Regions from separate parts of the Kitasatospora sp. NPDC085464 genome, predicted to be linked through region 2. Evidence: riboswitches for the same ligand, from Rfam matches in the RefSeq annotation. Region 2 holds a riboswitch; the other holds the start of a gene.
What was found. Region 2 has a riboswitch for cobalamin ahead of ACIGG8_RS08540 (prenyltransferase/squalene oxidase repeat-containing protein). Riboswitches for the same ligand answer to the same signal wherever they lie in the genome.

Region 1: another riboswitch for cobalamin. It lies ahead of ACIGG8_RS00630 (ribonucleoside-diphosphate reductase subunit alpha); the one in region 2 lies ahead of ACIGG8_RS08540 (prenyltransferase/squalene oxidase repeat-containing protein).

Annotation. Positions count from the first base shown of each region.
Region 1 is NZ_JBITTM010000001.1:142,922-162,873, forward strand. It holds gene ACIGG8_RS00615 (glycosyltransferase family 2 protein) at 1-484, shown strand, start outside; gene ACIGG8_RS00620 (glycoside hydrolase family 26 protein) at 490-1,599, shown strand; gene ACIGG8_RS00625 (glycosyltransferase family 39 protein) at 1,596-3,476, shown strand; cobalamin riboswitch at 3,539-3,682, shown strand; gene ACIGG8_RS00630 (ribonucleoside-diphosphate reductase subunit alpha) at 3,873-6,272, shown strand; gene ACIGG8_RS00635 (ribonucleotide-diphosphate reductase subunit beta) at 6,293-7,288, shown strand; gene ACIGG8_RS00640 (hypothetical protein) at 7,373-7,846, shown strand; gene ACIGG8_RS00645 (DUF397 domain-containing protein) at 7,900-8,199, opposite strand; gene ACIGG8_RS00650 (helix-turn-helix domain-containing protein) at 8,202-9,155, opposite strand; gene ACIGG8_RS00655 (ATP-binding protein) at 9,287-9,724, shown strand; gene ACIGG8_RS00660 (hypothetical protein) at 9,721-9,993, shown strand; gene ACIGG8_RS00665 (hypothetical protein) at 10,142-10,345, shown strand; gene ACIGG8_RS00670 (DUF6879 family protein) at 10,329-10,865, shown strand; gene ACIGG8_RS00675 (helix-turn-helix domain-containing protein) at 10,846-11,679, shown strand; gene ACIGG8_RS00680 (hypothetical protein) at 11,804-11,977, shown strand; gene ACIGG8_RS00685 (DUF397 domain-containing protein) at 12,077-12,322, shown strand; gene ACIGG8_RS00690 (hypothetical protein) at 12,400-12,804, shown strand; gene ACIGG8_RS00695 (hypothetical protein) at 12,798-13,535, opposite strand; gene ACIGG8_RS00700 (ferritin-like protein) at 13,747-14,811, shown strand; gene ACIGG8_RS00705 (flavodoxin family protein) at 14,879-15,358, opposite strand; gene def (peptide deformylase) at 15,507-16,148, opposite strand; gene ACIGG8_RS00715 (hypothetical protein) at 16,202-17,194, opposite strand; gene ACIGG8_RS00720 (HD-GYP domain-containing protein) at 17,471-18,751, opposite strand; gene ACIGG8_RS00725 (HD-GYP domain-containing protein) at 18,838-19,952, opposite strand, start outside.
Region 2 is NZ_JBITTM010000007.1:204,782-213,981, forward strand. It holds gene ACIGG8_RS08510 (CoA-acylating methylmalonate-semialdehyde dehydrogenase) at 190-1,689, shown strand; gene ACIGG8_RS08515 (acyl-CoA dehydrogenase family protein) at 1,686-2,834, shown strand; gene ACIGG8_RS08520 (enoyl-CoA hydratase/isomerase family protein) at 2,834-3,910, shown strand; gene mmsB (3-hydroxyisobutyrate dehydrogenase) at 3,907-4,791, shown strand; gene ACIGG8_RS08530 (enoyl-CoA hydratase) at 4,788-5,561, shown strand; gene cobF (precorrin-6A synthase (deacetylating)) at 5,642-6,400, opposite strand; cobalamin riboswitch at 6,515-6,655, shown strand; gene ACIGG8_RS08540 (prenyltransferase/squalene oxidase repeat-containing protein) at 6,754-7,821, shown strand; gene ACIGG8_RS08545 (flagellar hook-length control protein FliK) at 7,851-8,330, shown strand; gene ACIGG8_RS08550 (hypothetical protein) at 8,396-8,737, opposite strand; gene ACIGG8_RS08555 (hypothetical protein) at 8,853-9,200, opposite strand, start outside.

The DNA of each region.
Region 1 (19,952 bases), on a different contig from region 2:
GTTCTTCTACTACATCCACACCGCGCTGTTCACCGTCGTCTCGCCGCTCATCCCGATCGTCCTGCTGCTCGCCCGGCCCGACCTGATCCGCTGGCAGAACACCGCGCTGGTGCTGCCCGGACTGCTCTACGCGACGGTCGTCTTCCCGCTCTGGCACCGCAACCCCTACCGGCTGGAGGCCTGGGCCGCCCGTATGATGTACGGCTGGGCGCACGTCTTCGCCATCTGGGACATCGTGCGCCGCAACCGGATGGCCTGGCAGCCGACCGGCTCCAGCGGCGCCAAGAAGAACAAGACCCGCCGCTTCTGGATCGCCGTCATCGCCTGGGGCGGCGGAACGGCCCTGCTCTGGGTGTTCCTGAGCATCTGGCGGATGCTCACCATGGGCCCGCTGAACTTCGCCCTCGTCCTCGCCTCCGGCCTGTTCTACGCCACCATCGTGGGCCGGGTCCTCGTCCAGCCGCGCCCCACGGAAGCAGTGTGATCGCCATGACCGCACACCCCCGAGGGGCCGGTCGGCTCCGTCGCCGGCTGGCGCTCCCGGTGCTGACGGCCGGCCTGCTGCTCCTCACCGCCTGCGGCCCGGAGGACCCGGGCTTCGCGATGCAGAAGGGCTTCGCCCCGCCCGCCCCGGCCGCCACCACCGCCCCGGGCCAGGCGGCCGGCGGCACCGCGGCCGCGCCCGGTGCCGCCTCCGCCCCCACCGGGGCCGCCAATCCCAAGGCCCTGCCGGCCGGCGTCCCGTACGACGTCACGCCGCTGCTCAAGCCCGGCCTCAAGTACCTCGGCGCCGCCCTGCCCGACGTCCCCGCCTCGATGGACGCGCTGGGCCCCTACAGCGCCACGATCGGCAAGCAGCCCAACGTCCTGGAGTACTACGCCCACTGGAAGGGCGGCTTCGACACCGCCGGCGTGCGGCGGATCTACGAGGCCGGGGCGCTGCCCTACATGGCCTGGGAGCCGTACGACCACTCGCTCGCCTCGATCGCGGCCGGGGACACCGACGACTACGTGCGCGGCGTCGCCAAGGCCGTCGCCAAGCTCAACCTGCCGATCGCCGTCAGCATCGCCCACGAGATGAACGGCGACTGGTACCCGTGGGGCCGCCAGGCCTCCAGCCCGGCGGACTTCGTCGCCGCCTGGCGCCACGTCCACGACATCTTCGACCAGGCCGGCGCGACCAACGTGATCTGGGTGTGGAGCCCCAACATCACCGACCCCGCGCCCAACACCCGCCTGGCGCCGTACTACCCCGGCGACACCTACGTCGACTGGGCCGGTATGACCGGCTACTTCACCAAGAGCGGGCCGAAGACCTTCGAGACCCTGTACGGGCCGACCATGGCCGAGATCCGCACCTTCTCCAAGAAGCCCTTCTTCATCAGCGAGACCGCCTCCGAGCAGGGCAAGCGCCAACGCGCCGACATCGACCAGCTGTTCTCCGGGCTGGAGGCGCACGACGACATCGTCGGCTTCGTCTGGTTCAACATCGTCAAGCGGGCGGACTGGCGGGTCGAGGCGGTCCCGGACACCCTCGCCGCCTTCAAGCAGCGCGTGTCCGACCCCCGCTACGGCTTCGACATCCGGAACCCCCGATGAGCACTGACTCCGACTTCAACCCGTTCGCCCCCATCCCGCGCCGCCGCGCGCCGAAGGGCGACGCACCGCCCGGCGGCGCCGTGCCCGACGGGCCCGCGCCCGACGGCAGCGCGCCCGACGGCAGCCGGCAGGGCGGCACCGCGCCCGACGGGCCCACGCCCGAGCGCGCCACGCCCGAGCGCACCGCGCCCGCCGGCACCGCGACCGGCCGCGCCGCCCGTCGCCGGGCCGCGGGGTCGGAGCCGACCGTCCCCGGGCCCCGCACGGACACCGCCGCGCCGACCGCAGCACCGGCCACCGCGGCGACCGCGACCGCCGTGGCCAACCCCGACGGCATCGAGCTGGCCCCGTACACGATCCCGCAGGTCCCCGCGATCGGCTGGGACCCGGGCACCAGCCCGCGCCGCCGCTGGATCGCCCGCGGCCTGCTCGGCGCCGTCCTGGCCGTCCAGGCCGCGCTCTCGCTGCGCCTGCTCGCCGCCGCGCACCCCGACGAGGCCGCCGCGATGGTCGCCGGCCGTCGGCAGCTCGCCCACCTGATGCACGGCACCCCGGTCGCCACCGACCTGGTCGACCGGATCAACGGCTCGCCCTGGCTCTACCCGCCGCTGGCGGGCGCGGCCGCCGACGCCAACGGCATCTGGGGCACCCGGCTGCTCAGCCTCGGCTTCGCGCTGGCCACCACCGTGCTGCTGTACTCGCTGACCCGGAGGCTGTTCAACGAGCGGGTCGCGATCTGCGCGATAGCCGTCTACGCCGTCCTGCAGTCCACCGTCGTGGTCGGCTTCTACGCCGCCCCCGAGTCCCTCGCCGTGCTGCTGGTCGCCCTCGCGGCCTGGGCCACGGTGTTCACCTCACGGCGACATCCGGCGCTGATCCTGACCGCCGCCCCGGCGGCGGCGCTCGCCTGCGCCGTCGCGTACTCCGCGGCTTTCGCCGTGCCCGCCCTGGTCGGCCTCGCGCTGGCCACCGCCCGTCCGCACCGCCGGTTCGGCCCGGCCGCCCTGCGCGCCCTGCTGCTGGCCGCCGGCACCGTCGTCCTGCTGCTGCCGTACGGCACGCTGGGCGAGCTCGCCGGGTGGTCGCCCTCACACGGCAACGCCCCCGGCTCGGCCCGCGCCGTCCTGCTCTCCACCGTCCAGTGGAGCGGCCTGTTCACCGTCCTCGCGGTGGCCGGCACGATCGCGTACGCGCGCCGCGAACAGATGAACGAGCACGACGCGCCCGAGAAGGAGGCCGTTCCCACCTCGCGCGGCCACCGCGCCCTGCTCGGCACCGTGCTGACCGCCACCGCCCTGCTCGTCCCGGCCGCGCACGTGTGGACCGGCACCTCCGGGGCGCTGTTCCGCCACCTCGCCTACGGCATGCTGCTGGCCGCCCCGCTCGCCGGGGTAGGCCTGACCCGGCTGGTCGGCGCCCACTTCCGCCACCCCCAGCTCGGCATCCTGGTGTGGGTCGCGCTGCTCGCCCTCGGCCTGGAACAGTCCGCCCTGCGGTACCAGAACGGACCCGACTCCGGCCGCCTGCTGGCCGTCCTGCGGTCCCACGCGGTGCCCCAGGGGCGCTACCTCACCGAGGTCGACGGACTCGCCGAGTACTACCTCGGCGCGGTCAGCAAGCCCGAGCAGTGGGTCTCCGCGCGCACCGGCACGGAGTACCGCGACGCGGCCGGCGTGCAGCACCACGGGGACGACGGGAGCGTCGCCGCGATCCGCGACGGCTGGTACACGATGGTCGTCCTCGACAGCACCGCGCCGCGCGCCACCGACCGCGCCCTGAGCGCCGCGCTGGCGGCCGGCGGGCAGTACCGACTGGTGGCGCAATTCACTTCGCCGACCGGCGATTCGAGCACGTACAAGGTCTATCTCAAGCACTGACCGGCCGGCGGGCCCGCCCACGCGGGCGACACGACAGGCACAACATATGGTGCCGCCGCAGAGCAGCGGCACTACATGTATGCTCGCTTCTGCTGTCGATGCAGGGGAACCCGGTGCGAATCCGGGACTGCCCCGCAGCGGTGTGCGGGCGGCTGGAGCAGCTGTCCCCGCGAGTCCGAGTACCTGCCGGCGGCGTGCGCCACGGCCCTCCCGCAGAGGCCGCGCCAGCACCAAGCACCACCCCTCCGGGCCTCGCGGGCGGGCCGGGGAGACACCGTCGCGCGACGCCGTTTGCGTTCGTGCCGTGCTCCCCTGCCCCGACCGGCCCGAGGCTCCGATCACCGCCGCCGATCGCCGCCAGGAGAGAGCGCCTTGACCACCGCTGCCTCAGCCACCCTGCCCGCCCAGGGCTCCGGTACCGCCTTCATCGACCCGAAGGTCTCCGACCCCGGCGGCGCCCTGCTGCGGCTGCTCACCGACCGCAGTGTCGACCTCCCCGAGGTCGACCCCGGCCATGTCGCCGCCGCTGCGCTGCGCGGCCGCCACGCCGGCTCGGACTTCGCCGAGCTGCGCGGGCTGGCCGTGGACGCCGCCGCGTCGATGATCGCCGAGGACCCGCAGTACTCGAAGCTCGCCGCCCGCCTGCTCGCGCTGGAGATCGTCGACGAGGCGAACAGCCAGGGCGCCACGTCCTTCTCCGCCTCGATCGCCGTCGGCCACGCCGAGGGCCTGATCGGCGACACCACCGCGGACTTCGTCGCCAAGCACGCCGCCGCGCTGGACGCCCTGATCGACGCCGCGGGCGACGACCGCTTCGAGTACTTCGGCCTGCGCACCGTGCAGTCCCGCTACCTGCTGCGCCACCCGATCACCCGCAAGGTGGTCGAGACCCCGCAGCACTTCCTGCTCCGCGTCGCCTGTGGCCTGGCGGTCGGCGACAACGAGCAGTCGGTGCGCGAGGTGGCCGAGCTGTACGGCCTGATGAGCCGCCTGGAGTACCTCACCTCCTCGCCGACGCTCTTCAACTCCGGCACCCGCCACCCGCAGATGTCGAGCTGCTACCTGCTCGACTCCCCGCTGGACAACCTGGACTCGATCTACAACCGCTACGCGCAGATCGCCCGCCTGTCCAAGCACGCCGGCGGCATCGGCCTGTCCTACTCGCGCATCCGCTCGCGCGGCAGCCTGATCCGCGGCACCAACGGCAAGTCCAACGGCATCGTGCCGTTCCTGCGCACCCTCGACTCCTCGGTCGCCGCCGTCAACCAGGGCGGCCGCCGCAAGGGCGCCGCGTGCGTCTACCTGGAGACCTGGCACGCCGACATCGAGGAGTTCCTGGAGCTCCGCGACAACACCGGCGAGGAAGCCCGCCGCACCCACAACCTCAACCTGGCGCACTGGATCCCGGACGAGTTCATGCGCCGGGTCAACGCCAACGCGGACTGGTCGCTGTTCTCCCCGGCCGACGTGCCCGAGCTCGTCGACCTGTGGGGCGAGGAGTTCGACGAGGCCTACCGCAAGGCCGAGCAGGCCGGCAAGGCCGTCCGCACCATCCCGGCGCAGACCCTCTACGCCCGCATGATGCGCACCCTGGCGCAGACCGGCAACGGCTGGATGACCTTCAAGGACGCCTCCAACCGCGCCGCCAACCAGACCGCGCTGCCGGGCCGCACGGTGCACTCCTCCAACCTGTGCACCGAGATCCTGGAGGTCACGGACGACTCCGAGACCGCCGTCTGCAACCTGGGTTCGGTCAACCTCGGTGCGCACGTGGCCGTCGGCGCCTCCGCGGACGACCTGCTCGGCGCGATGGACTGGGAGCGCCTCGACGCCACCGTCCGCACCGCCGTCACCTTCCTCGACCGCGTGGTGGACATCAACTTCTACCCGACCACCGAGGCCGGGACGTCCAACTCCCGCTGGCGCCCGGTCGGCCTCGGCGTGATGGGCCTCCAGGACGTCTTCTTCAAGCTGCGGATCGACTTCGACTCCGCGCAGGCCGCGCGGCTGTCCACGCTCATCGCCGAGCGCATCATGCTCACCGCGTACGAGCGCTCCGCCGACCTGGCCGAGCAGCTGGGCCGCCACGAGGCGTACGGCGAGACCCGCGCCGCCCGCGGCGAGCTGCACATCGACCACTTCCCGACGGCCGCCCAGCAGTGGGCCGACCGCTGGACCGCGCTGCGCGCCCGGATCGCCGAGACCGGCCTGCGCAACTCGCTGCTGCTGGCCATCGCGCCGACCGCGACCATCGCGTCCATCGCCGGCGTGTACGAGTGCATCGAGCCGCAGGTGTCCAACCTGTTCAAGCGCGAGACGCTCAGCGGCGAGTTCCTCCAGGTCAACCCGTACCTGGTGCGCGAGCTCAAGGAGCTCGGCGTCTGGGACCAGCAGACCCGCGACTCGCTGCGCGACGCCAACGGCTCCGTCCAGGAGCTGAACTGGCTGCCGGCCGAGGTCCGTTCGCTCTACCGGACGGCCTGGGAGCTGCCGCAGCGCGCGCTGATCGACCTGGCCGCGGCCCGCATGCCGTACCTGGACCAGAGCCAGTCGCTGAACCTGTTCATGGCGGCGCCGACCATCGGCAAGCTGAGCTCGATGTACGCCTACGCGTGGAAGGTGGGCCTGAAGACCACCTACTACCTGCGCTCGCGTCCCGCGACCCGCATCGCCCAGGCCGCCTCCGGTGCCGCCCGCAGCGCCGTGCCGGTCCCCGCCCCCACCATGACCCAGGCCGAGCAGGACGCCATCGCCTGCTCCCTGGAGAACCCCGAGTCCTGCGAGGCCTGCCAGTGAGCACCCCCGACGACCGCAAGATGCTGCTCGACCCCGGCTTCGAGCTGACCCTGCGCCCGATGCGCTACCCGTCGTTCTACGACCGGTACCGGGACGCGATCAAGAACACCTGGACCGTGGAGGAGGTGGACCTGCACTCCGACGTCGCCGACCTCGCCAAGCTGAGCGAGGGCGAGCGGCACATGATCGGCCGGCTGGTCGCCTTCTTCGCGACCGGTGACTCCATCGTCGCGAACAACGTGGTGCTGAGCCTCTACAAGCACATCAACTCCCCGGAGGCGCGCCTGTACCTGTCGCGCCAGCTGTTCGAGGAGGCCGTGCACGTCCAGTTCTACCTGACGCTGCTGGACACCTACCTTCCGGACCCGGAGGACCGCAACGCGGCCTTCGCCGCGGTGGAGAACATCCCCTCCATCCACCAGAAGGCGCAGTTCTGCTTCAAGTACATGAACGCGGTCGACCACATCGACTCGCTGCAGACGAAGGAGGACAGGCGGGCGTTCCTGCTCAACCTGATCTGCTTCGCGGCGTGCGTCGAGGGCCTGTTCTTCTACGGCGCGTTCGCGTACGTGTACTGGTTCCGGTCGCGCGGTCTGCTGCACGGCCTGGCCACGGGTACCAACTGGGTGTTCCGCGACGAGTCCATGCACATGGACTTCGCGTTCTCCGTGGTGGACACCGTCCGCGAGGAGGAGCCCGACCTCTTCGACGACGAGATGGCCAAGCAGGTCACGGAGATGCTGGAGGAGGCCGTCGAGGCCGAGCTCCAGTTCGCCCAGGACCTGTGCGGTGAGGGCCTGCCCGGCATGAACACCGCCTCGATGCGGGAGTACCTGCAGGCGGTGGCCGACCAGCGCCTGGCGCGTCTGGGTCTGCCGATCCGCTACGGGTCGACCAACCCGTTCGGCTTCATGGAGCTGCAGAACGTCCAGGAGCTGACCAACTTCTTCGAGCGGCGCGTGTCGGCGTACCAGGTCGCGGTCGAGGGTTCGGTCTCCTTCGACGACGACTTCTAAGTCGACAACAACGTTCAGCGAACAGCGGAGCTGCCGTCACGGCAGCTCCGCTGTCGGTTCTCGGTGTTCGGGGGATAGCCAGGAATGTCCAAGCTCCAACAGCGCGTGATCAACGGCCCGTTCGGGCCGATACAGGTCAGTCATGACCGCTGGCCGTCCGTCGTGGCCCGGGTGCAGGGGGTGGGGATGCCCACCGTCACGGTGGTGCCCGACCGCGACCACGGCGCCATGAACGTCAACGGCCAGAACGTGCCGATCGGGCGGAAGTCGCGCACCCGCACGGCCGTGGTGGGCGACCGCACCTACGAGCTGAGGTCGACCAGCCTCCGCCGGGCGGAGCTGCGCCGCAACGGGGTGCGCATAGCGGATGCCCGCGGCTCGTACCGGGCGTATGCGCCAGGAAGCACGATTCCCGGCCTGAGCGCCCGGATCACCTGGTCCCACGGCATCGACCCCACGGATGTGGCGGTCGCCCAGTCCATGGTCCTCGCCTTCGGCGCCGGTGGTCCAGGAGCGGTCCTGAGGACCGTGTTCTTCTGGGTCGACAACTTCAGCTGAGAGCAGGATGCTGCCCCGCACGGCCACAGCCCGTGCGGGGCAGCACTGTTGATTCAGTCGGTCGGAAACTCGCCGGACTTGACCCCGGCGAGGAAGGAAGACCAGGCATCGGCCGGAAAGACCAGAGCCGGCCCGCCAGGATCCTTGGAGTCCCGGACAGCCATTGTCGCCGGCCTGACCTGCGTCTCAACGCAGTTCCCGCCTTGCCCGCTGTATGTGCTCTTGTGCCAGTCAAGTCCGGGAACCGCAAGGACTGCCGCCACCTCGACGCAGTCACTCTGGGCGCCTGAGTAGGAGGACTTGCGCCACTCAAGTCCGGCGGCCGAAGCTGACGGCAGGAACATGCTCACCATTTCTAGATCTTGTCCTTTGCGCGCTCGATGAGTTCGATCGATTCGGTGCGCGGCAGCGACTCAGCCAGGGCGCGGCGGAACAGGTCGGTGTATTTGAACACTTCCTCCGGTTCCTCGATGTAGAGCGTGCTGAGAAGGCTGTCGACGTACACCACGTCCGTCTCCGTCGCCTCCGGGAAGCTCAAGATGGCGACAGGACCGAACAGTGCAGCGTGGACGTCTGATTCCTCCGGCAGGACCTGGATGTTGATGTTCGGCTGCTCCGCGCTCGCCACCAGGGATTCGAGCTGGTCCCGCATGACCGCCCGGCCACCGATCCGATGCTTCAGCACGGACTCGGAAAGGACGACCCACATGCGGAGCGGCGCCTCACGCGTCAGTACCGCTCGCCGTTCCTGGCGAACCTTCGTGAGCCTCTCGACCTGCTCCGACGTCGCATCCTCTATCTGCGCGCGGACCACCGCACGCGTGTAGTCCTCGGTTTGGAGCAGCCCCGGCACCAGGAAGGTCTGGATGCTGTACATGTCCGACGCGTCGGACTCCAGCGCAATGAAGTCGGCATACAGCGGCGACAGCGTGTCCGAGTACCGGTCCCACCATCCGCGCAAGCGGCCTTCACGCGACAGTGCCTCCAGCCGGCTCCGCGTCGCCGGGTCTCTCACCCCGTACAGGTCGAGCAGCAGCCGAAGATCCACCAGCCGAATCCCAGACTGCGCGGCTTCGATTCGGCTGATCTTGCTCTCGGCGCACTCAAGACGCCGGGCCGAGTGAGCGATCGTCAGGTTCGCATCCGTCCGCAGCTCCTTGAGAGTTCGAGCCAGACGGCGCTGCCGAACTGTCGGGTTCCGGTTCACGGGCAATGTCGCGACCTCCTCACTTCCGTGATCTGCCAGTCTGCCCCTCTCCGTCGGCTGACAACAATCTTTGATCACTTCCAAAGTGGGGACTTGCACCATGGAAGCTCCCAGGAGCATGCTACTCAACGTAGTCCGCCAGGAGACACACCGTGATCATGGCGGGCTTCACCCGGGCATTCCCATGCCTTCTTCAGCTGCTGTCACCCGCACACTCCAGAGGTGGCCCCGCCATGCCTGAAACCGTCTCCCCCGCCCCCGTCGAGCAGACCTGCTGGCTGCCCCGGCACCGCAAGTCCCCCCGCGCCGCCCGTCAGGAGCTGCGGGACTTCCTCCGCCCCCACCCCTCGGGCGAACCCCTGCTCCCCACCGGTGAGTTGCTGGTCAGCGAGCTGGTCACCAACGCCGTCCAGCACGCCCGGACGCCGCGCGGGCGCCTGATCTTCATCCGCTTCCGCCTCTCCCCCGACGACGACACCCTCCGCATCGAGGTGCACGACGCCGACAGCGAGAAACCGTCCCTCCGTGACACCACCACCGCCGACGAGAGCGGCCGAGGTCTGCTCCTCGTGCACGAGTTGGCCACCCAGTGGGGCTGCTGCCCGCGCGCCGGCGGCATCGGGAAGTTCGTCTGGTGCCACGTCTCCGCCCCCGCCGAGGCCGCCGCGTGAGCACCGTCCGGGCCGAGATCTCGGGCATCATGCTGCCCACGGTCTTCCCCAGCCTCGACCACGCCCTCCCCGTCCTGTGGGAGCGCGTCCGCAACCTGCCGATCCGCGAGGCCCACCGGGACCTCATCCGGATCTGCATCGGCCCGGGCGGCGGCGAGGGCGTCGCCCGCCGCCTACACCAGGACGGCAGCTGGAGCATCACCCTCTACGTCGGCGAGATGACCGACTGGACCGCCCACCCGATCACCATCACCACCGACCGCCCCTGAACTCCCCCGCCCCGCCCCGGCATCCACGCCGGGGCGGGGCGGGCACAACCCACCAGACCGATTTCTCGTTCTCGAAAGATCGAGTTCTTGACCTGGCACACCAGGAGTCGCGAGCATCGAACGAGAAGCCAAGGGGGAGGAAACAGCCGTGAAGCTGACCGAACTAGACAGCTCCTGCGACAACGGGCCGTGCCCGACGATCTACGCCACTGACACCGGGGATCTGGTCGTACAGGGCTTCCGGGTGGATGACGAGGAAGCCTTGGCCACGATGCAGCTACCGGACACCGAAACAGCCGTACGAATCCCGATCGATCTCCTGGTGAGGGTTACCCGTGACCATCTCTCCTAACGCCTTCGGCGCACTCTTCGACGACTTCCAGTGGGAAGCGTTCCGGCTGGAGACGCTGGACGACTACAGCAAGTCCGGCAGCGTCGACGCCTACCAGGCGTTCCTGACCGGGAAGCCGAAGCCCACCGACTACAACGCCAGGTGGCTGGCGCAGGTCCAACGGAACATCGACGCCGGCCGCCGGATGTACCGGGTCCACATTCTCACCCGACCTCTCACGCCTTATCTCCAATTCGAACTGGGCTGGGGGTACCAGACCAACGCCACGGCGGGCGAAGAGTTCTTCATCCTCGACATCACGGACAGGCCGAACCCTCTCGAAGGCGTTCCCGACTTCTGGATGTTCGATGAGTCGGCGACCGTTTCGATGGCTTACGACGATGAGGGGGCATTCCTCGGAGCTGAGGAAGAGTCCGAGGTTGAGAAATGGATTCGGTGGCGAGACGCGGCTCTGAGCCACGCCGAGCCGTTCACCGACTGGTGGGCGCGGCACGGCATTAATGAGAGGGAACATCGGTAGCACGCTGCGGGAGCTGCGAAAGGCCAGTGGGAAAGAGGCCAAAGCAGTCGCCCGCAGCGCTGCCATGTCCCCATCCAAGCTGAGCCGCATCGAAACGGGGAAGATCGCCCCGACAGCAATGGACGTGGACCGCATCCTCACAGCCATCGGGGTATCCGATGAAGTCCGGGCCGGCCTGGTCGAGACAGCCCGTCGAGAAGTTACCGAGGCCACGGCCTGGCGCCTGTGCCGTCGCAGCGGGTTCCACCTGCACCAGGAGGCCATCCGGGCCGTGGAAGCCGAGACGGTCGTTCAACGGGTCTTCCAGCCGTCCTGCATCCCCGGCTTGTGTCAGACGCCGGAGTACGTCCGGGCGATCCTCAGCACAAAGGGCCTGACAGAGGAAGTGCTGTCACGGACCATCGGCGCTCGACTCCAGCGCCAAGCCGTACTCTTCGAGCCCGCCAAGTCGTTTCGCCACCTGATCACCGAATCGGTGCTGCGGTGGCGGCTTACCTCCCCTCCCGAGATGGCTGTTCAGCTTGACCGGCTCATCGCCCTGTCCCGCCTCCCGAACGTCTGGATTGGCGTCGTACCGCTCTCGATTCCCATGATCGAAGTACCCTCCTCATCGTTCGTTGTCTATGATAATCGATTGGTGATTGTCGAGATCCCCCATTCCGAGATCACCACCAGTGAACCGAAGGATGTGGAGCTATACCGGGAACGGTTCCACCGATTCGAACTTACGGCTCTTGCCGGAAACACCATGCGAGAAATGGTTGGGGCGATCCGCGACGAGTTCTTGCGGGAACAGGAAATCGTGCAGGAATAGCACCGAATCCCGCGTAACTTGGTGGCTCACCGAAACGATCCGCGAGTCACGGGAGCCTTCCATGCCCGCTGCCGGTTCCGCGCAGCCGACCACGCCCAATCGTCGCCGCACGCACACGGAACTCATGGATCGGATCGACAACAACCCGATCCGGAAGGACCTCACCAGCGGCGGCCTGGTCGAGATCGTCGGCGCCGAGAACGGCCGGGCTCTGGTCCGGCCGCTGTTCGATCCGGACGCCCCGCCCCGTCAGGTGCCGGTCAACCAGCTCACCACGCGCATCAGCCTCTGGGGCTGACTGCTCTTCCACGAGCCCTTTCCCCTTGAATCTCCCGCCCGACTCCTGGGCGGAGCGGGGCCGTTCCGCGCCCCGAAGCGATACCGGAAGGTGCAGGCAATGACCGATCACAACCTGTACGAACTCGACCTCTCGCAGATCGAGTTCAACCGTGCGTGCGGTGGCAACCAGGGCGGAGGTGACGACGGCTCCGAGACCTGCGTGACCCTCGGTGCCGTGCCCGACGCCCCGGGTGTCTTCGCCCTCGGCGACAGCAAGCGGCCCGACCGTGAACCGCTGCTGTTCACGGCCCAGGAACTGACCGAGGCCGGGATCGACCCGGCGCGGTTCGGCCTGTCGGTCTGACGTCCCCCGACAGTCCCGGCCGCCCGCAGTCCCGTGCGGGCGGCCGGGGCCCCCAACCCCTGCGAGGAGGAGCGCGCTTGCATTTCCACGGCTACGAGTGGGCCGGTGACGGCCGGCTGCTGGCGCGGGAGTCGGAGCGCCGACCGGTCGAGGCCGCACGGTTCGGCCTCTCGGAGCTGCCGCCGATGATGACGGGCTGGTGGCTGCTGCGGCCGCCCTCCCAGGTCCGGGGCACCTGGGACACAGCAGCAGGCGCAGCCGACTGGCTCGCGGAGCGCTACGAGCAGCACTCGCCCGGCGGCGACCCCTGGCTCCCGACCGCCACGCGCCGCCGGTTCGCCCTCGACCAACTCGCCCGGGCCTCCGACGTGGTCTGGTCCCGCTGGGTGTCCGACATCCGGTGGTCGGGCCACTACGTGATCGTGTGCCCCAATAGCACCTGGCCGGGCCTCTCCTGCCCGACCGACCGGCTCGCTCAGTAGTTCATGGTGTAGGTCCAGTCACCCCGCAGGGCAGCACACATCCCGTCGAGTGCCTGCCGGTTGAAGGCCCGGACGCAGAGCCAGCCCAGTTCGACGTCGGGGTCCGTCCGGTCGACGCAGACCAGCACCTCCGGTCCCGCGTACCACCGGCGGCCGTCCTCCGCCGGCCCTTCCTCGAAGGGCGGCAGCGGGGTGAACTCCCGCTCCACGTGGTCGATGTCGCCGGGCGCCGCTTCCCGACGCATCCCGCCCATGTCGTCGCAGAGGAGGTTCCCGTTCAGCACCGACTCCACGAAAGCCGCGGAGAAGCGGTCGGCCATCGGCTCCCACTCCGCCTCCACCGGGTCGCCCGGGGTCGCGTCGGTCACCAGTGGCGGGTCGTCACCGCCGGCCTGGTCGAGCCGGATTCCGACCGCCCAGTACCAGTACCGCTCGGCCATGAAGATGAGGATCCCGTCCTCCACCTCCACGTCCTCCAGCGGGATCCACTGTTCCTGGCCGCCGAACAGGTCGAAGCGCCGCCCGAACCTCCCGTATGCCTCACGCAGCGCCCCGGGCAGCGGCAGGCCGAGGCGCTGCTCGGCCGCGGCGAGCTCTTCCTCCGTGCAGCCGTGCGCCTCCTCGACCGGTGCTCCGAGGTGTGCGGCGAACCGTTCGACGAACCGCCAGGCGGCGGCCGGGCCCGCGAGCGAGGCGGACAGCTCGGCCGGAAGATCGAATGTCGTGGACACCCCGGTACGGTACCCGGGCGCCACGACACCGCCCGGGCCGGGCGGCGGCGGCGGCCGATGATCTTGTCCATCACCCTAGGCGTGCCCCCTGACAGCTCCCCCGCCCCGCCCGTCCGGATGAACTCCCGGGCCACACCGGCCTCCCACGCATGCGGACGACCGGGCCCCGGCTACGTTCCGCGCACAGCCGCACGACGAAAGGGGCCCACCCGTGCCGACGACCGGAATCCTGGACTACGAGAGCGACGCGATCGTCCAGCTCATGAGCATGGCCGAGGAGGACTGGACGGAGCACGAGCTCAAGGACGCCCTCCAGCGGGCGATCATGCTGGAGCTCTCCACCATCCCGCCCTACGCCACCGCCCTCTGGTCGATCACCGATCAGGACAACAGCAAGCCGGTCCGCCACACCATCCGCGAGATCGTCTTCGACGAGATGTCGCACTTCGGCCTGGTCTGCAACATGCTCACCAGCATCGGCGGCACGGTCGTCCTCAAGGACCCGCTCACCGTCCCCAAGTACCCGGGCGAGCTGCCGGGCGGGGTCAACCCGGGCCTGGAGGTCTTCCTCAGCGGGCTGAGCCGGGAGTCGGCCACGCTCTTCTCCGACATCGAGAAGCCCGAGAACCCGCTCGCCTTCGCCGCCGACGGCAACACGATCGGCGCCTTCTACCAGCGCATCGCCAACGTCTTCCCGAAGTTCGCCCACCTGCTGACCGGGCAGAACCAGGTGACCTTCCCGCTCGGGGCGATCGGCCACGGCGCCGGCAACGACATCGTCGCGATGAACACCATCGACGACGTGCTGAAGGCGATCGACGTCATCCGGACCCAGGGCGAGGGCACCGACGCCTCCCCGGACAACCCCTTCCACGGCGCGCCCGGTGAACTCGCCCACTACTACGCCTTCAAGGAGATCGCCGTCGGCAAGAAGCTCGTGAAGAACCCGGCGACGGGGAGGTTCGAGTTCACCGGCCCCGACATCCCGCTCCCGGGCGTCGCACCGGTCCCCCGGGTCCCGGCCGGCGGCTGGGTCAACTCCCCCGGCAACGAGCCCGACCGGACCACCGCCGCCGTGCTGAACGACTTCAACACCGCCTACAGCGACATGCTGCGCGCCCTCGAAGCGGCCTGGGGCGGCAACGCGGACTCGCTCTCCGACGCGATCGGCCACATGAACGATCTGGGTGACTTCGCACGGCAGTTGAACGCCATCAAACTGCCCGCCAACCCCCAAGCCGTCTACGGGCCGGAGTGGATCTTCATCCCGAAGTAGCCCGAACCGACTCGAACCTGCTCCGGAGGGCCGGTGCGCCCCGATCCGCCCGCACCGGCCCTCCGTCTCACCTCCCGCCGCCTTCGAGGCCCCGGGCCCCCAGCCCCTCGGCGAACGCCCGCGCCGCCGCCAGGTCCTCCGCGCCCGGCCGCGCCTTGTTGAGGCCGCCGACGAGCCTGAACGGGAGCCAGGTGTCGAAGCCCCGGCAGGAGAAGGCGTCGGCCACCTCGAAGCCCTTCTGTTCCAGGGCCCGTACGAGCGGACGCGTGAAGGGCCGGACCGGCAGTTCCGGCAGCCCGCTGGTGGCGAACACGAACGCCCTGCCCCGCTGCCCCCGCGGAACCGACCGGACGAAGTCACGCAGCCGGGGGTGGAACCGGCCGGTGAAGATCCCCGAGCCGAACCCCACCAGGTCGTAGCCGGCCAGCTCCGCCGGATCGACCTGCTCGGGCTCGACGACCGGGGCCGACAGCACCCGGCCCATGGTCTCGGCGATCCTCCGGGTGTTGCCGTGGGACACGGACGCGCACACGATGACGGCCCTCATGACGGATCTCCTTCGCTCGGTCACTCACTCGGTCACTCCCGCCGGGTAGACCGGACGCGGCACGAGGACGTGACATCCCGCGGCCGGGAACGCCCGAAGGCCGGTGCGGACAGGTCCGCACCGGCCTTCGACAATGAGCGTTCCGCCGTTACGCGTTCGGCACGGTCGCGTACTTCGGCGTGCCCTCGGCCATCTGCTTCAGGGCGTCCTTGCGGTCGCGCTTCGACAGCTTGTCGATGTAGAGGGTGCCGTACAGGTGGTCGGTCTCGTGCTGCAGGCAACGGGCGAAGAAGCCGGTGCCCTCGACGCGGATCGGCTTGCCGTCCTTGTCGACGCCGGTCACGGCGGCGAAGTCCGGGCGCGGCAGCTCGGCGTACGCGGTGGGGACGGACAGGCAGCCCTCGTTGCCGTCGTCGAGGACCCGGCGCCGGTCGGCCGGGTACTCCTCCAGCTTGGGGTTGATCACGTGGCCGATGTGGCGCACGCCCTCGTCGTCCGGGCAGTCGTAGACGAAGACCTTGAGGTCCACGCCGATCTGGTTGGCGGCGAGGCCGACGCCCTCGGCGGCGTACATCGACTGGAACATGTCGTCGATCAGCGCGGAGAGCTCGTCGTCGAAGGCGGTGACGTCCTTGACCTCGCGGTGCAGGACGGGGTTGCCGACGACGGTGATCGGACGGGCGGTGCCCTTGCCGAGGTCGGGCTCCTCACCGATCACCTTCACGGGAGCCTCGGGCGCCGCCCCCTCCACGTCGTGCTCGTGCTCGTGCTGCTCGGCCTGCTCCGCCATGTCTTCCGCTTCCATAGGTCCTACGCGTACCTCACCAGGGTACTCAGCGGGTCTCAGCAGACCTCTTCGAGATCCCGGTACGCCCGGGTCCCCGGGGAGGCCGCGACCCAGCGGTCCAGCAGGGTGCGCACCAGGTGGGCGGGTGCGGCGATCCCGCACTCGCGCTCGACCAGCCAGGACATCCCGGCGGCGCCGCCCTGGCTGAGGTGGCTGAGGTGGCCGGGGTGCGCGGCGTCGCCGTCGTCGTGCGGGTCGTGGTGGGCCGCGACGCCGTCGTCGGAGGCCATCCGGCTCTCCGAGCAGGCGCGGCAGAGCAGCCGTACCGACGAGGTCCAGTCCTCGGCGGCGTAGCCGGCGTCGGCGACCAGCCGCTCCAGTGCGTCGCGGTCCCCGGCGGTGGCGGCCTGCAGCAGCACCACGTAGGTCGGCACCGGGGAGGGGGCCCAGAGCTCGATCTCGTCGAACACCGGGTAGGCGACGCCGTCGGTGACCCGCTCGCCGTGCGGGGCGCCGTCGTGCAGCACCACCTCGCCCCAGCGGCGGCCGGAGGAGGGCAGCGGGATGGAGAGGACCTCGATCCGGGCCGGGTCGAGGCGGCGGCCCCAGACCACCTCGGACTCGCCGTCCGGGGAGAGCCGCACGGGGGTGGTGCCGAGGTCCAGGCTGACCGGGCCGTCGGGCTGACCACCGGGGCCGCCGGACAGCTTGAGCCCGTACGCCTGCCAGGCGCGGCGGGCCAGCGGCCAGTCCTGCAGGGCGGTGGCGGTGATGCCGAGGTTCCACCAGTCGGGGGCGCCGTGTTCGCGGTCCAGCAGGGCGACGGCGCGCAGGCCGGCCGAGCGGGCCTGCTCCCAGTCGCGGCGGAACTTGTGCAGGAGGGCGAGGTTGAACCACGAGTCGGAGAGCCAGGGCTCCAGGTCGGCGGCCATCACCAGCAGCGCGCCGGCGTCCTCGTAGCGACCGTCGCCGATCAGCGTGAAGGCCCGGTCGGTCGTCTGCCGCCAGGTGGCGGACGGCCGGTGCCGTGCCCGGTGGAAGATCCTCACGTTCGTCCCTGCCGTCGTCGTCCGCTCAAGTCCCGTGCCACCGTGCCCGTACCGCCTCGGACGGCGTACCGGGCCCGGCGCTCCGGGTCGGTGTTCCACGCTACGACCGCATCCAACCACGCCCGCCCCCGCCCGCGCTCCCCACCGCCGAGGTTGGGGCCCGCCCCTCCCCAGCCTGCCCGCCCGGCCGCGCCCTCTCAACCCCTGGCGGGTCCGACCCCGGCTGCGGCCCCGGCTGCGGCGCCGGTTCCGGCCCTCGGGCGGCAGTCCCGGCCGTCAGCCCCTGGCCTGTCCACCGACCCTGGCCAGGGCGTCCACCACCCGGGCGTCGTAGACCCGACCGCGCCCCAGCCGGATGACCTCCAGCGCCTCCAGCCGCCCGACGGCCTCACCGACGCCCCGGCCGCGGGCCACGGTGAGCAGGTCGTCGTGGGCGTTGGCGACCCGGATGATCCGGGCCGCGAGCGGCACCGGGCCCTCGCCGACGGCGGGCCCGGCGCAGGGGTCGGCCAGCCGGGCGACCTGCTCGGCGACCTGCCGGGGCACGCCGGTACGGCTGATCACCTCGCTGCCCAGCCGGGCGATCCGCTGCTGCTCGACGCACGGCAGCACCGCGGTGGCGCCGTCCGGCACCGGTTCGACCAGGGACAGCTGGCCGACGTCGTGCATCAGCGCGGCGTACTCCAGCAGGGCGAGCTCGCGGGTGCCCAGACCCAGCTCGCGCCCCAGCGCGCACGCCGTGTCCGCGACCCGGCGCGCGTGCCCGTGCGGGGTGTAGCCGGCCACCTCGGTGGCCCGGGCCAGGCTGGCGATGGTCTGACCGGTGGTGGCCCGCACCGCGGCGGCGCGCCGGAAGGACACCTGGGCGAGCAGCAGCGGGGTGCAGAACAGCGGCAGCGCCCAGAGCCCGACCTCGCCGGCCGCGAGGCTGACCAGCATCCCGGTGGCGACGATCGCCGAGCCGATGCCGAACAGCGAGCGCAGCTCGTCCTCCAGCGCCGCGGGGAACCGCAGCCCGCCCGCCGAACGGCGCAGCAGGGCCGCCAGGGTGGCGTCGCAGAGCGCGGCCAGCGCGGCGACGACGGTCAGGAAGGCCCCGTACGCCGGGCCCTCGGGCGAGAAACGGTCGACCAGGCCGCCGTTGTAGAGCGGCTGGAAGACGGCGGCCGCGAAGCCGACGGCGAGCAGCCGGCGGACGGCGCTGTCGCGGCGGGCCGGGTCGGCCCAGGGCGGGCGGCGGTGCGGGCGCTCGGGGCGGTGCGGCAGGGCGGCGAGCCCGGGCAGCCAGGCCAGCAGCAGGCCCGCCCCGGTCACCGTGACCACCTGGAGCATCCCGTGCGCGGTCGGCACCCCGCGCAGCGGCCCGAGCAGGGCGTACGCCAGCGCACTGGCAGCGCCGATGGGCGCCTGTTCGCGATCGCCCGGAAGGGTGATCCGGACGCATTCGCCGAGCGCGATCAGCACGGTGAACGCCAGCGCGACCTTGGGCTCCGCGACCCCGCGCACCGCGACCGCGCCCAGCGCGAGCGCCAGCAGTGCGGCGGCGGCCGCGTGCACCGCGCGGGTGGTGGGCCCGCACGCCGCGCGGTCGGCGAGCGTCCGGCTGCGGGCCGTCCGGCCGAGGGCCGCGCGCCCGGGCGCCGTCACGGCTGCCCGGGCGCGGGAGCGCCGCCCTGCGCGGGTACCCGGCCGGGAGCCGTCCGGACCGGTTCGGGCACCCCGAGCGGGATGTCCGGGACGGCCCGCACGCAGTCCTCGGAGTGCACCACCGGCCGCCAGTCGTGGACGGCCAGCGCGTCGATCAGCGCCCGCACCATCACCGGGTCGAACTGGCTGCCCGAGCAGCGCTCCAGCTCGGCCACCGCCTCGGCGACCGGGCGGCCGCGCCGGTAGGAGCGGGTGGAGGTCATCGAGTCGAAGGCGTCGGCGACCGAGATGATCCGGGCGAACTCGGGGATCCGGTCGCCCGCCAGCCCGCTCGGGTAGCCCCGGCCGTCCACCCGCTCGTGGTGGTGCAGGATCCCGGCGTGCGCCTCGCCGAGGAAGTCGATCCCGCGCACCAGCTCGTACCCGTACACCGGGTGGATCTCCACGGCCCGGCGCTCCGCCTCGGTGAGGGGACCGTTTCTGCGCAGGAGCTCGGTGGCCACGCCGAGCTTGCCGACGTCGTGCAGGATCCCCGCGAAGCGCAGGGTGCGCAGCCGGTCGGCCTCCATGCCGAGCTGAGTGGCGATCAGCACCGAGGCCCGGCCGACCCGTTCGCTGTGCCCGCGGGTGTAGGCGTCCTTGATCTCCACGGCCTGCACCAGCGACTGCACGGTGGCCTGGTGGGCGTCCTGCTCGCGCTGGCCCTGGGCGAACACCCAGGCGGAGATGGACAGCGGCAGCAGTGCCAGCAGCGCCGCGAACGCACCGTACGGGCCCTGCCAGAGCACGGCGACCATCAGTCCGCCGGCCGCGTGCACCAGCACCGGCAGTCCGCACACCGAGCAGGCCCCACGCAGCAGCACCCCGGCCCCGCGGCCCTCGCTGAGCATCACCATCACGCCCACCACCACCCCGTTGACCAGGCAGAACGCGGCGACTGCGGTGAAGCCGGGCAGCAGCGCGGCCGGGAACCGGGAGCCCAGCAGCAGCTGCGGGCCGCGCAGCAGGTGGAAGACGACCGAGGAGGTGAAGGCGCACAGCGCGAGCTGGGAGCCGTTGAACAGCTGGCGCCCGCGGCAGCCGCGCCCGCTCGGCCCGCCGAGCAGGGCGG
Region 2 (9,200 bases):
AGACGACACGCATGACTCCGGGCTGCTCCCGTTCCGCTGCTCCTGGTGGTCCCGTGCCGATGGCCGTCGGGGCCCACCTGCCCTGACGGTCCGTCAACCACCGCAGCCGGGGCGGCGCACGACCGTGCGCCCCGCCGTCCGGCGGCGGCCTCCATTCCTCCTCTCCCGACCCGTTGAGAGAAGGAACCGATGGTCCGTGAACTGACCCACTTCGTCGCCGGGAAGCGCACACCCGGGACGTCCGGTCGCTTCGGCGACGTGTACGACCCCAACACCGGCCGGGTGCAGGCCCGGGTGCCGCTCGCCGACCGCGCCGAGGTCGAGGCGGTGATCGCCGACGCCGCGCAGGCCCAGCCCGCGTGGGCGGCCTGGAACCCGCAGCGCCGGGCCCGCGTCCTGCTGCGCTTCCTGCAGCTCGTCGAGCAGGAGAAGGAGGAGCTGGCCCGGCTGCTGTCCGCCGAGCACGGCAAGACCGTCGCCGACGCCCACGGCGACCTCCAACGCGGCCTGGAGGTCGTGGAGTTCGCCGCCGGGATCCCGCACCTGCTGAAGGGCGAGTTCAGCGACAACGCCGGCACCGGCATCGACGTCTACTCGATGCGCCAGCCGCTCGGCGTCGTCGCGGGCATCACGCCGTTCAACTTCCCCGCGATGATCCCGCTGTGGAAGGCCGCGCCCGCGCTGGCCTGCGGCAACTCCTTCGTCCTCAAGCCCTCCGAGCGTGACCCGTCGGTGCCGCTGCGGCTGGCCGAGCTGTTCCTGGAGGCCGGGCTGCCGCCGGGCGTGTTCAACGTGGTCAACGGCGGCAAGGAGGCCGTGGACACCCTGCTGGAGGACCCGCGGGTCGAGGCGCTGGGCTTCGTCGGCTCGACCCCGATCGCCCAGTACGTCTACGCGACCGCCGCTGCGCACGGCAAGCGCGCGCAGTGCTTCGGCAGCGCCAAGAACCACATGATCGTGATGCCGGACGCGGACCTCGACCAGGCCGCCGACGCGCTGATCGGCGCCGGCTACGGCTCGGCCGGCGAGCGCTGCATGGCCATCTCCGTCGCCGTCCCGGTCGGCGAGGAGACCGCGGACGCCCTGGTGGCGAAGCTGGTCGAGCGGATCGCCGCGCTCAAGGTCGGCCGCTCGGACGACCCGGCGGCGGACTTCGGCCCGCTGGTGGGCCGCGACGCCCTGGAGCGGGTCCGCGGCTACCTGGACCTCGGGGTCGAGGAGGGCGCCGAACTCGTCGTCGACGGAAGGGACTTCCGCCTGGAGGGGCACGAGGACGGCTACTTCCTCGGCGCCTCGCTGTTCGACCGGGTCACCCCGGAGATGCGGATCCACCGCGAGGAGATCTTCGGCCCGGTGCTCACCGTCGTCCGCGCCGCCGACTACGAGGAGGCGCTGCGCCTGCCCAGCGAGCACGAGTTCGGCAACGGCGTGGCCATCTACACCCGGGACGGCGACACGGCGCGGGACTTCGCCCGCCGGGTGAACACCGGCATGGTCGGCGTCAACGTGCCCATCCCGGTGCCGATCGCCTACCACACCTTCGGCGGCTGGAAGCGCTCCGGCTTCGGCGACCTCAACCAGCACGGCCCGGACTCGATCCGCTTCTACACCCGCACCCGCACCGTCACCTCGCGCTGGCCCTCCGGGGTCAAGGAAGGCGCGAGCTTCACCATGCCGACGATGGGATGAGCGCCGTGCACGATCTCACCGAGGACCAGCGCGCCATCGCGGAGACGACCCGGGCCTTCGCCGACGAGTACCTGGCACCGAACGCCGTCGAGTGGGACCGGACCAAGCACTTCCCCGTGGACGTGCTACGCAAGGCAGCGGACGTCGGTCTGGCCGGCGTCTACGTGCGCGAGGACGCCGGCGGTTCCGAACTCTCCCGCCTGGAGGGGGTGGTGGCCTTCGAGGCGCTGGCGACCGGCTGCCCGTCGATCGCCGCCTACCTGTCCATCCACAACATGGTCGGCTGGATGATCGACCGCTACGGCAGCACCGCGCAGCGCTCCCGCTGGCTGCCCGGCCTCTGCACCGCCGAGCACCTGGGCAGCTACTGCCTGACCGAGCCCGGCGCCGGCTCCGACGCGGCGGCGATCGCCACCCGGGCCGTCCGGGACGGCGACCACTGGGTGCTGGACGGCGTCAAGCAGTTCATCTCCGGGGCAGGCGACTCCCGGATCTACGTGGTGATGGCCCGCACCGGTGGACCGGGAGCCGACGGGGTCTCCGCGTTCGTCGTCGAGCGGGACGACCCCGGCGTCTCGTTCGGGCCGAACGAGCGGAAGATGGGCTGGAACGCCCAGCCCACCCGGCAGGTCGTGCTGGACGGTGTCCGGCTGCCCGCCGACCGTCTGCTCGGCGCCGAGGGCGAGGGCTTCCGGATCGCCATGAGCGGGCTGAACGGCGGCCGGCTCGGCATCGCGGCCTGCTCGCTCGGCGGCGCGCAGGAGGCGCTGGAGCGCGCCACCCGCTACCTGGCGGACCGTGCGGCGTTCGGCGCCCGGCTGCTGCACGCCCAGGCTCTGCAGTTCCGACTGGCCGACATGGCAACGGAGTTGGAGGCGGCCCGGGCGCTGGTGTGGCGGGCGGCCGGCGCGCTGGACCGGGGCGATCCCCGGGCGCCGCAGCTGTGCGCGATGGCCAAGCGCTACGCCACCGACACCGGCTTCGACGTCGCGAACCAGGCCCTCCAGCTGCACGGCGGCTACGGCTACCTGGCCGAGTACGGCATCGAGAAGATCGTCCGCGACCTGCGGGTGCACCAGATCCTGGAAGGAACCAACGAGATCATGCGCGTCATCGTCGCCCGCAGCCTGACCGGAGCCGCGTGATGGCCGGCCACGACCTCGACGAGGTCATCCTCCAGCGCGAGGGCCGGACCGGACTCATCGTCCTCAACCGGCCGGCGGCCCTGAACGCCCTCACCCACACCATGGTGCTGCGCATCGCGGAGGCCCTGGACACCTGGGAGCAGGACGACCGGGTCGAGTCCGTCGTCATCACGGGGGCCGGGGACCGCGCGTTCTGCGCCGGCGGCGACATCGTCGCCATCCACCGTGCCGCCACCGGCGGGGACCCGGGCGCGGTCGAGGAGTTCTGGCGCGACGAGTACCGCCTCAACGCCCGGATCGCCCGCTACTCCAAGCCCTACGTGGCCGTGATGGACGGCATCGTCATGGGTGGCGGCGTCGGCGTCTCCGCCCACGGCAGCGTGCGGATCGTCACGGAGACCACCCGCATCGCCATGCCCGAGGCCGGCATCGGCTTCGTCCCCGACGTGGGCGGCACCTACCTGCTCGCCCTGGCGCCCGGCGAGCTGGGCACCCACCTCGCCCTCACCGCCGGATCGGTGGGAGCGGCGGACGCGCTGCTCTGCGGGCTCGCCGACCACTTCCTGCCCTCCGAGCGGGTGCCGGCGCTGCTCGACGACCTCGCCGGGCTGCCCGTGCACGACGCCCTGGAGCGGCACGTCGAACCCGCGCCGACCGGTGCGCTGGACGGGCAGCGCGCCTGGATCGACGCCTGCTACGCGGCCGGTACCGTCGAGGAGATCCTCGACCGGCTGCGGGACAGCGGTGAACCCGAGGCGAAGAAGGCCGTCGACCGGATCACCGCCAACTCCCCGACGGCGGTGAAGGCGACGCTGGCGGCCCTGCGCCGGGCCCGGGCCCTCGGCCCGCTGGAGGCGGTGCTCGACCAGGAGTACCGCACCTCGTGTGCGGCGCTCGCCACGCCGGACCTCGCCGAGGGCATCAGGGCGCAGGTGATCGACAAGGACCGCTCGCCGCGGTGGAGCCCCGCCACCCTGGGCGCCGTCGAACCCGCCGCCGTGGCCCGCTACTTCGCCCCGCGCGGCGGACGCGAGCTCGGCCTCGCCGCCACCACCACACCCCTGGAGCGCTGGTGACCCACAGCATCGGATTCATCGGACTGGGCAACATGGGCGGCCCGATGGCCGCCAACCTCGTCAAGGCCGGCCACCGGGTGATCGGCTACGACCTCTCGGCCGAGGCCCGGGACCTGGCCGCAGCACAGGGAGTGATGATCGCGGTTTCCGCCGCCGAGGCGGTCGGCGAGGCCGACGTGGTGCTGACCATGCTGCCGACCGGACGCCATGTCCTCGACTCCTACGGCGAGTTGACCGAGGCGGCCACCGGCGCGCTGTTCATCGACTGCTCCACCATCGCCGTCGGGGACGCCCGGGTCGCCGCCGACCTGGCCCGCACGGCCGGGCACCGGGCCGTCGACGCACCGGTCTCCGGTGGTGTGCCCGGTGCCGAGGCCGCGAGCCTCACCTTCATGGTCGGCGCCGACGAGGCCGACTTCGCCGAGGCGGAGCCGCTGCTGGCCGCGATGGGCCGCAGGGTCGTGCACTGCGGTTCCTCCGGTGCCGGGCAGGCCGCGAAGATCTGCAACAACATGATCCTCGGCGTCTCGATGATCGCGGTCAGCGAGGCCTTCGTGCTCGGGGAGAGCCTCGGGCTCAGCCATCAGGCCCTGTTCGAGGTGGCCTCCACCGCCTCCGGACAGTGCTGGGCGCTCACCTCCAACTGTCCCGTGCCCGGCCCGGTCCCGGGCAGCCCCGCCAACCGCGACTACGCCGGCGGATTCGCCGCCGCCCTGATGGCCAAGGACCTCGGACTCGCGGCCGCCGCGGCCGCCGCCTGCGACGTACCGGCCGAACTGGGCGGCAGGGCATCGGAGTTGTACGCCGCGTTCGCCGAAGGGGCGGGCGCCGGGCTGGACTTCTCCGCCATCATCACCACCCTCCGGAAGGACACCGCATGACGTTCGAGACGATCCTGGTCGAGCGCAGGGGCCGGGTGGGGCTGATCACGCTCGACCGCCCGAAGGCGCTCAACGCGCTCAACACCCGGCTGATGACCGAAGTCGTCGCCGCGGCCACGGAGTTCGACCGGGACCGCGAGATCGGCTGTCTGGTGGTCACCGGCTCGGAGAAGGCCTTCGCGGCCGGCGCCGACATCAAGGAGATGCAGTCCCTGGAGTTCGTCGACGCCTACCTCGGCGACTGGTTCGCCGCCTGGGACCGCTTCGCCGCGCTGCGCAAGCCGGTCGTCGCGGCGGTGGCCGGGTACGCGCTGGGCGGCGGCTGCGAGCTGGCGATGATGTGCGACGTCCTGCTGGCCGCGGACACCGCCAAGTTCGGCCAGCCGGAGATCAAGCTCGGTGTGATCCCCGGCATCGGCGGCTCGCAGCGGCTCACCCTGGCCGTCGGCAAGGCCAAGGCGATGGAGCTGTGCCTGACCGGCCGGATGATGGGCGCCGAGGAGGCCGAACGGGCCGGCCTGGTCTCCCGGATCGTCCCCGCCGACCAGCTGCAGACGGAGGCCCTGGCCACCGCCGAGACCATCGCGGCGATGTCCACCCCGGCCGCGGTCATGCTCAAGGAGAGCGTCAACCGCTCGTACGAGACCACCCTCGCCGAGGGCGTCCGCTTCGAGCGCCGGCTCTTCCACGCCACCTTCGCCACGGCGGACCAGAAGGAGGGCATGGCGGCCTTCGCCGAGAAGCGCCCGCCGACGTTCGGCAACCGCTGACGTCCGGCAACCGCTGAGTTCGGCAACCCGCTGACGCCCGGCCCGGTGCGCCGCCCCTCCACGGGGCGGCTCACCGCCGGTCAGCTCCCGGCCCGCCGGAGCAGGTAGGTGTCCATGATCCAGCCCTTGCGCTCGCGGGCCTGCTCGCGCAGCTCGCGGATCCTCGGGGCGGCCTCGGCGAGCGGGCCGGCGACGAGGATCTCGTCGGGGGTGCCGAGGTAGGCGCCGTACCGGATCTCCAGCCCCTCGGGGTCGATCTCCGTGAAGGCGGCCCGGCCGTCCAGCATCACCACCACGTCGTCCACGCCCTCGGGGAAACCCTCGGCCAGACGGCGGCCGGTGGTGATCTGCACCGGGCGGCCGACCCGGGTCAGTGTGGTGCGGTGGCGGGCGGCGAGCGCCGAGACGCTGCTGATGCCCGGGACCACCTCGGAGTCGAACACGACGGTGCCGCGGGCCAGGACGTCGTCCACGACGGCGATGACGCTGTCGTACAGGCTCGGGTCGCCCCAGACCAGGAACGCCCCCGTCTCGTCCTCGCCGAGGTGCTCGGCGAGGAGCCGTTCGACCAGGTCGGCGCGGCGGACGCGCCAGTCGTCGACGGCGGCCGCGTACGCGGGGGTGCTGCGGTCCCGCTCCGCGTCCGGCGCCTCGACCACGCGGTGCCCGGCCCGGCCGTGCTCGGCGAGGATCCGTCGACGCAGCCGGATCAGGTCCTGCCGTTCCTCGCTCTTGTCGAGGATGAAGAAGACGTCCGTGCGGGCGAGCGCCTTGACGGCCTGCAGGGTGAGGTGGTCGGGGTCGCCCGCGCCGATGCCGATGACGAAGATGTGCCGCATGGGAGGCATTCTGCCCTCCGACCGGCCGTTCCCCGACCGGCGGACCGGCGCGCGTCCAGGAATCCACCCGCGTCACCGTGACGTGACGCACGATCCCTTGACCCGATCTTTTCCGTTTCGCCATGATGAGCCGTCACGTTGTGACTCCGCCCACGGGGGAAGTCCGGTTCGAATCCGGCGCTGGCCCGCAACGGTAGGCCGCCGACGCCACGTCGGCGGCGAGCCCGAGTACCCGTCGGCGGAGGTGTGTCGTCCCCTCCTCCCGTCGTGGTCTGCGGGCCGGAGCTCCGAGGGCTGCTCCGGCATACGCCGACGCCCTCCGGGCCCCTGCGTCCAGGCCCGGAAAGGCACCCATGCCCACGCTCCGCCGCACCCTCGGTCTGCTCGCGATACCCGCCCTGGCCCTCGCCACCGCGCTCCCTGCGGCCACCGCCGCCCACGCCGACACCACCTCCTCCCGGACGGTCCGCCCCGACGGTGCGGCGGCCGGCTGGCTGGCCCGCCAGCTCGTCGGCGGTGACCACTTCGAGAGCGTCTTCAACGGCACGGCCTACCCCGACCAGGGGCTGACCATCGACGCCGTGCTGGCCTTCGCCGCCTCGCACAGCTCCGACGAGGCCGCCGCCCGGGCCACCGCCTGGCTGGCGAAGCCCGAGATCATCTCCGGCTACCTCGGCGACGGCACCACCGAGGCGTACGCGGGCGCGACCGCCAAGCTGCTGCTCGCCGCCGAGGTCCGCGACGCGAACTCGGCGAGCTTCGGCGGCGTCGACCTGCCCGCCCGGCTGCGCTCGCTCCAGACCCCCGAGGGCCGCTTCTCCGACCGCTCCCAGTGGGGCGACTACAGTAACGCCTTCGGCCAGTCACTGGCCCTGATCGCCCTGCACCGCACCCCCGGTGACGCCCCGACGGCGGCCGTGGACTACCTCGCGAACAGCCAGTGCGCGGATGGCGGGTTCCCCGTCGCCTTCGGCCAGACCACCTGCACCAGCGACCCGGACGCCACCGCCCTCGCCGTCCAGGCGCTCGCCGCCACCGGCCGCACCGCCAAGGCGAACGCCGGCCTCACCTGGCTCACCACCCACCAGAACGCCGACGGCGGCTTCGCGGCGGCCGGGGCGACCGCCTCCAACGCCAACACCACCGGTCTGGCCACCCAGGCGCTGCTCTCCGGCGGGCGCTTCGGCGCCGGCCTCAAGGGCTGGAGCCGGCTGGTCAAGCTCCAGCAGGGCTGCTCGGCCGACCCGGCGGTGCGCGGCGCCGTCGCCTACGACGCGACCGGCTTCAACGCGGGCAACGGCGCCCGGGCGACTGCGCAGGCCGTCCTCGGCCTGGGCGGTGCGCCGCTGGCCACCCTGTCCGCGGCCGGCGCGCGCCCCGACGCCCCCACCCTGGCCTGCCCGGCCCCGGCCGCCCACTGAACGGCTCTGATACCGCGAGGAGTTCACCGATGACCGACACCCTCACCCTGGCCCGCCCGGCCCGACGTACGCTCGGGTCGATCGCGGCCGCGGCGGCCCTCACCGCCGGCCTGCTCGGCGTCTCCGCCGCCCAGGCCCCGCAGGCCCACGCGGCGGCCTGCAGCGGCACCACCGGCGTCACCGTCGTGGTCGACTTCACGGCCGTCGGCGGCGGCATCGAGACCGGCTGCGCCCCCGGGGACCCGGCCAGCGGCCTGGCCGCGCTGACCGGCGCCGGATTCACGTACGGCTTCCACCCGCGCTTCCCCGGCTTCGTCTGCAGGATCAACAGCCTGCCGACGACCTGCACCAACCCCACCGGCAGCGCCTACTGGTCGTACTGGCACGCCCAGCACGGCGGCCCCTGGTCGTACAGCAACCTCGGCGCGGGCAGCTACAACCCGGCGCCCGGCGACGTCGAGGGCTGGTCCTTCGGCGCCGGCGCCCAGCCCGGCATCACCGCCCCCTGACGTACGACGACACACCGGTGCCCCGGCCCTTCCGCGGAAGGGCCGGGGCACCGCCTACGCGGGGATCACCTTCCGCGAGCCGTCCTCCGGCGGCGGACGAAGTGCTCGGCCAGCACCACGGTGATGACGCCGGCAGCGGTGAACAGCAGTGTGTTGGCCACGATGCCCGACGTGGTCAGCCACCCGGGATCATCGCCGTTCGGCAGTCGTGTCGTGGTGAACAGCTCACCGACGCCCGTCAGCAGCCCCCGGGCGAGGTAGACGCCCGCGAACGCGGCGAGCCCGACGGGCAGGGTGAGGACGATCGACGCGAGGTAGTAGCGCCCGTTCCCCGTCAGCCCGCCAATGGCGGCCAGTACGCCGACCGAGGCCACGTAGCCGCCTGCCACCCACCTGGAAACACCCATCGGTACCACTTCCCCCTGTTCCGTGGTCCGGCGGCGGGATCCGTCGGGCCGTCGTGGTTCTGCCCTGCCGAGGGGAGGATGATCCGTGCTCGACTCCCCTGCGGAGTCGGAGCGGTCAGCTGCCGTAGCGCAGCGAGACGGTGTCGCCGAGGTGGACGGTGGTGGCCCGGGTGGCGGCCACGGCGGTGGCGCCGTCCAGGCTGACCTTCCAGGTGGACGAACCGCTGTTGGCGGTGCCGTTGATCGCCGTGACGGTGCCGCCGCCGGTGGACGGCGTGACGGCGGTGACGCAGCCGGCCGGGGTGGCAGTGCCCGCCGCGTCGAGGACGTCGCCGAGGGTCGCGGTGCCGCCGGTCGGGGTGAGCGTGACGGTGCAGGCCTTGAGCGCCCCGGTGCCGTCGTCGACGACCAGGGCGAGCCTGGCGGCGGTACCGGCCGTGAAGCCGGTGGTGGCGGCCCAGGT